2 regions of the Micromonospora sp. NPDC047738 genome follow, and region 2 is predicted to be linked to the other one. Evidence: riboswitches for the same ligand, from Rfam matches in the RefSeq annotation. Region 2 holds a riboswitch; the other holds the start of a gene.
What was found. Region 2 has a riboswitch for thiamine pyrophosphate ahead of ABZ783_RS29720 (ECF transporter S component). Riboswitches for the same ligand answer to the same signal wherever they lie in the genome.
Positions count from the first base shown of each region.

Region 1: linked by a shared signal. The riboswitch ahead of thiE (thiamine phosphate synthase) and the one ahead of ABZ783_RS29720 (ECF transporter S component) in region 2 are both predicted to bind thiamine pyrophosphate.

Region 1 is NZ_JBEYSO010000008.1:118,377-121,442, reverse strand. It holds gene ABZ783_RS15520 (ATP-binding cassette domain-containing protein) at 1-89, shown strand, start outside; gene ABZ783_RS15515 (aldo/keto reductase) at 237-1,199, shown strand; TPP riboswitch at 1,350-1,457, shown strand; gene thiE (thiamine phosphate synthase) at 1,452-2,078, shown strand; gene thiO (glycine oxidase ThiO) at 2,072-3,066, shown strand, end outside.
Region 2 is NZ_JBEYSO010000027.1:12,792-15,857, reverse strand. It holds gene ABZ783_RS29725 (ATP-binding cassette domain-containing protein) at 1-817, opposite strand, end outside; gene ABZ783_RS29720 (ECF transporter S component) at 940-1,524, opposite strand; TPP riboswitch at 1,598-1,704, opposite strand; gene ABZ783_RS29715 (alpha/beta hydrolase) at 1,793-2,617, shown strand; gene ABZ783_RS29710 (AAC(3) family N-acetyltransferase) at 2,614-3,066, shown strand, end outside.

The DNA of each region.
Region 1 (3,066 bases), on a different contig from region 2:
GGTTCACCCGCTCCTTCGACCGGTTCGTGCTGTTCCGCGGCGACGGCGAGGTGGTGGAGACCCCCGAGCCGGTCTGGGACGTCGGCTGACCGGGCCGTGCCTTCGCCCCGGGTCCGCCGCGAGTTCGGCGCGGCGGACCCGGGTGAGCGCCGCTGTGGAGCTGATGTCGTGACCGACTCACCGGGTCGTCCCCGACCTCGGGGCTCGACCAGTTGCGTTCCCCGCCCGGGCATAGGGTGGATCTCGTGAGTGAGATGACGTACCGCCGGCTGGGCGACTCCGGGCTCGTGGTGTCCGTGGTCGGCATCGGCTGCAACAACTTCGGCCGCAAGCTCGACCTCGACGGCACCCGGGCGGTGGTCGAGGCCGCCCTCGACGCCGGGATCAACTTCTTCGACACCGCCGACATCTACGGCGAGCCGCAGGGCAGCTCCGAGGAGCTGCTCGGGCAGGCGCTCAAGGGCCACCGCGACGACGTGGTGGTCGCCACCAAGTTCGGCATGGACATGCACGGCCTGAACGGGCCGGACTTCGGTGCCCGGGGTGCCCGCCGCTACATCGCCCGCGCGGTCGAGGCGTCGCTGCGCCGGCTCGGCACCGACCACATCGACCTGTACCAGATGCACGAACCCGACCCGGACACCCCGATCGACGAGACACTTGCTGCCCTGGACGACCTGGTCCGTGCCGGCAAGGTCCGCTACCTCGGCAACTCGAACTTCGCCGGCTGGCAGATCGCCGACGCCGACTGGACCGCGTCGTCGCAGGGCCGCACCCGCTTCATCTCCGCGCAGAACCACTACAGTCTGCTGGAGCGGAGCGTCGAGGCCGAGGTCATCCCGGCCTGCGAGCGGTTCGGCCTGGGCATGCTGCCGTTCTTCCCGCTGGCCAACGGCCTGCTCACCGGCAAGTACCACCGGGGCGAGGCGCCGCCCGCCGGCAGCCGGCTCTCCGGCGGCGGCCGGTACGCCGAGCGGCTGGCCGCGGCGGACTGGGACACCATCGAGGCGATCGAGGCGTACGCGGCGAAGCGTCGGATCTCGATGCTTCAGGTGGCCATCGGTGGACTCGCCGCCCGCCCGGCGGTGACCTCGGTGATCGCCGGTGCCACCACGCCCGAGCAGGTACGCGCCAACGCCGAGGCGGGTGCCTGGCAGCCCACCGACGAGGACCTGGCCGCCCTCGACGCCATCCTCTGACCCGGCTTTCCGCTGCCCCGGCGCCGTCCCACGGCACCGGGGCAGCGTGCTGTCCGCTCCGGCCTGCTGGCGGCACCCGTGGCGGCGGTGGGTGGGAAAAGTGCCACCCGGCCTTGGCGTGCCCGCGGCGGACGTCGTACGGTAGGCCACAAGTGACCCACGGGAGCCCGGTGCACCGGGCTGAGAGGGGGGCTGCAGCCCCCGACCGTCGAACCTGATCCGGGTAATGCCGGCGCAGGGAGGAGTGTTGCCGTGCCGTCCCTGGGACGTCTGCATCTGATCACCGACACCCGGCCGGGCCGGGATCCGCTCGCCGTGCTGCGCGCCGCCCTGCCGGTGGCCCGCGCCGAACTGGTCGTCCAGGTCCGGGTGGCGGACGGCGCCACCGACCGGGAGGCGTACGAACTGGCCGCCCGGGTGGTCGCGCTGTGCCGGCTGCACGGGGCGACCTGCCTGGTCAACGACCGGCTGCACGTGGCGCTCGCGGTGGACGCGGCCGGTGGCCACGTCGGCGCGGACGACCTGCCCGTGGCAGCCGCCCGCCACGTGCTCGGCTCCACCGCCGTGCTCGGCGCCACCGCTCGGGAACCGGGGGCCGCCGTCGCGGCGGTCGCCGCCGGAGCCAGCTACCTGGGCGTGGGCCCCTGCCACGCCACCGCCACCAAGCCAGGGCTGCCCGACCCGATCGGCCCCCAGGGGGTACGCGCGGTCGCCGGGGCGGTGGACGTACCGGTGATCGCGATCGGCGGGGTGACCGCCGCGCGGGTGCCGGCGCTGCGGGCCGCCGGGGCGTACGGGGTGGCGGTGGTCGGGGCGCTGTCCGAGGCCGCCGACCCGGCCCGGACCACCGCCGAACTGCTCGGGGCACTGGCGTGCTGACCCGGCCGGACGTCGCCATCGTGGGGGCGGGACCGGTCGGGCTGGCGATCGCGTGGCGGTGCGCGCAGCGCGGGCTGCGGGTGGTCGTCCACGATCCGGCACCGGGCTCCGGGGCGTCGCACGTGGCGGCCGGGATGCTGTCGCCGGTGGCCGAGGCGTACTTCGGCGAGCACGAGCTGACCAGGCTGCTCGCCGACTCCGCCGCCCGCTGGCCGGCCTTCGCCGCCGAGCTGACCGAGGACGCCGGCACCGACGTCGGGTACCGCACCGACGGCACGCTGGTGGTCGGGTTGACCGCCGACGACCTGGCCGAGGCGCGCTGGCTCTGGTCGTACCAGCAGGGGTTGGAGCTGCCGATCACGCCGCTGCGTCCCTCCGCGCTGCGGGACCGCGAGCCGGCGCTGGCCCCCCGGGTGCGCGGCGGCGCGGTCGCCCCCGGCGACCATCAGGTCGACCCGCGCCGGCTGGTGGCGGCGCTGCGCGCGGCGGCCGAGCTGGCCGGCGTCGCGCTCCGCCCCGCCCCGGTCGCCCGGCTCTCCGACGTGGACGCCCGGTTCACCGTGGTCGCCGCCGGGTGCGGCGCGGCGGCGCTCACCGGGCTGCCGGTCCGGCCGGTGAAGGGGCAGGTGCTCCGGCTCCGCGCGCCCGGTGGCGGCGCGCCGGGCTTCCGGCACGTGATCCGGGGGTACGCCGACGGCGAGTCGATCTATCTGGTGCCCCGGGACAGCGGCGAGGTGGTGATCGGGGCGACCGTCGAGGAGCGCACCGACACCGAGGTGACCGCCGGGGCGGTGCTCCGGCTGCTCCGCGCCGCCGTCGACCTGGTTCCCGAGCTGGCCGAGTACGACCTGGTCGAGGCGTCCGCCGGGCTGCGCCCCGGTACGCCGGACAACGCGCCGATCATCGGGCCGCTGCCCGGCCGGCCGGGCGTGCTCGTCGCCACCGGCCATCACCGGCACGGCATCGTGCTCACCCCGGTCACCGCCGA
Region 2 (3,066 bases):
CGGGGGCCAGCCGGGGCGGCAGGCCGAGCCGGTCGGCGGTGAGCAACCGGTCGCCCGGCGGCGCGGTGGCGTGCCGGGGCGGCACGGTGCGACCCGGCACCCAGACTCCGGCGGCGGCGAGCGTATCGCCGTGCGCGGCGAAGATCGTGTCGGGCGGCCCGTCGGCCCGTACCCCGCCGCCGGCCTCCAGCACCACCACCCGGTCGACCAGCGGCAGCGCCTCGGCGACCCGGTGCTCGACCAGGATCAGCGTGGTGTCCGCGTCGAGCGCGTCCGCGACGGCCTGCCGGACCAGCGCGGCGCCGGCCGGGTCGAGGTTGGCGGTGGGCTCGTCGAGCAGCAGCAGCCCGGGCCGCGGGGCGAGCACCCCGGCGAGGGCGAGCCGCTGCTGCTCGCCGCCGGAGAGCGCCGCGGTGGGCCGGTCCCGGTGGTAGGGGAAGCCGACCCGGCGCAGTGCCGCGTCCACCCGGGGCCAGATCTCCTCGGCGGGTACGCCCCGGTTCTCCAGCCCGAACGCGACGTCGTCGCCGCAGCGGGCCATCACCAGCTGGGTCTCCGGGTCCTGGAAGACGATGCCGACCCGTTCCCGGGCTTTGCGCGGGTCGAGCCCGTCGATCTCGACGGTGCCTTCCTGCTCGCCGGAGTCCTCGGGCAGCAGCCCGGCGAGCGCCGCCAGCAGGGTGCTCTTGCCCGCCCCGGACGCCCCCAGCAGCAGCACCCGCTCCCCGCGCTCGACGCGCAGGTCCACCCCACGGACGGCCCACCCCTTCCGCCCGGCGTGCCGCCACCCGAACCCCCGCAGCACCACCCCACTCACACCCACACCCCTCCCACCCGTCCCCGCCCCACCCCACCCGCCCCGTCGATCATGAGGTTGGCGGCGGTTTCAGAGATCCACATCGCCGTCAACCTCATGATCAACATCATCGGATCGGGCGGTCAGACGGCGGCGCGTTCGCGGCCGGCGGGGAAGCGGTCGAGGACGCCGGTGTTCGCCAGGGCGCGGGTCAGCGCGACGCCGCCGAGGCCGGCCACGACCAGTGCGCTGACGGCGGTGATGAGGATGTACGGCAGCCGGAAGCTGCCCCACGCGGTGTCCGGGTACCAGACGAAGACGTCGTAGATCGCGGCGGCGAGGCCGGCCAGGGTGGCGGCCAGCAGCGAGACCGGGAGCCGGTAGGTGCGGTAACCGAAGAGCGCGAAGGCCAGTTCGCCCGCCGCCGCCTCCAGCGGGCCCTGCACCACCAGGGTCCAGCCCCAACTGCTGCCGAGCGCGACCGACACCAGCGCGGCGAAGGTCAGCGTGAAGAACGCGGCGCCGGGCTTGCGGACGATCAGCGCGCCGAGCACGGCCGGCACCAGCCACACGCCGTACAGCGCCGCCCGGCCGGGCAGCGGGATGGCGTCCGCCGGCCCGTTCCAGAGCAGGCCCCACGCCCAGAAGATGACGCCGAACGCCACCCCGAGCACCGAGGCGATGACGATGTCGATGGTGCGCCACCGGTTGGTGGTGGGTTGAGTCATGGTTGCTCCCAGTTCGTCGAGGGTGAACCAGGAGAAGACGCACGCCGCGTCCGGATGCCCGGACGGCGGCGCGGCTGGAGGTCGACCGAACTCCCTGCGCTGGCATTACCCAGATCAGGTTCGAGGGTCTGCGGGCACCGGCCCGCACTCTCAGCGCTGTGCGCTCCCCTGTCGGATGTGAAGTTGTCTGCGGCAGACGCTAGCACCGGTGCCCGCCGCCGGCACAGCAGGGCGAGCGGTGCCGGTCCGGCTGGGTAGGCTGCCGATCATGCGGGTCGAGGCGCGAGGTCTGACGTTCGAGGTACGCACCGGCGGTCCCGAGGACGGCGATCCGATCCTGCTGCTGCACGGCTTCCCGCAGCACGGCGGCGAGTGGGACGAGGTGGTGCCCCTGCTGCACGCGGCCGGGCTGCGCACGTACGCGCTCGACCAGCGGGGCTACTCGCCGGGTGCCCGGCCGGCGGCGGTCGAGGCGTACCGGATCCCGGAGTTGGTGGCGGACGCGGCGGAGGTGCTCGACGCGCTCGGCGTCGAGGCCGCGCACGTGGTCGGGCACGACTGGGGCGCGATCGTGGCCTGGAGCCTGGCGGCGGTGCACCCGGAGCGGGTCCGCAGCCTCACCGCGGTCTCGGTGCCGCATCCGGCGGCGCTGGCCCACGCGCTCGCCACCGACCCGGGGCAGAAGGCCCGCTCCGCCTACATCACGCTGTTCCGCAAGCCCGGCAAGGCGGAGCGGGTGCTGCTCGCCCTCAACGCCGTCGCGCTGCGGCGGATGCTCGGCGGGGTGGGCGACCCCGCGCAGGTGGCCCGCTACGCCGACCCGATGTGCGAGCCGGGCGCGCTGACCGCCGCGCTGAACTGGTACCGGGCGATGACCGGGGCGGACCTGAAGGCCGTCGGACCGGTCAGCGTGCCGACCACCTTCGTCTGGAGCGACCGGGACATCGCGATCGGCCGCACCGCCGCCGCGGCCTGCGCACCCCATGTGACCGGCGACTACCGCTTCGTTGAGCTTCCCGGCGTCACGCACTGGATCCCGGACGAGGCGCCCGCCCCGCTGGCCGCCGCGATCCTCGCCCGGGTGGGCCGATGATCGCCGGTGCCGCACCGGCCCGGCCGCACACCCGCGCGTCGCTCGCCGCCCAGTTCCGCGCCCTCGGCGTACGCCCCGGCGGGACCGTCCTGGTGCACGCGTCCCTGCGCCCGCTGGGCTTCCTCTGCGGCGGCCCGGAGGCGGTGGTGCTCGCCCTGCGCGACGTGCTCGGCCCGGCCGGGACCCTCGTGGTGCCCACCCACACGCCGGACAACAGCGACCCCGCGGGCTGGACCAACCCGCCGGTGCCGGCCGACTGGTGGCCGGTGATCCGGGATGAGCTGCCCGGCTTCGACCCGGCGGTCACGCCGAGCCGGTTCATGGGCGCCCTCGCCGAGCTGGTCCGCACCTGGCCCGGCGCGCGGCGCAGCGACCACCCGCACGTCTCGTTCGCCGCGCTGGGGCCGGCGGCCGACCGGGTCGTCGCCGACCACGCCCTCGCCGACATG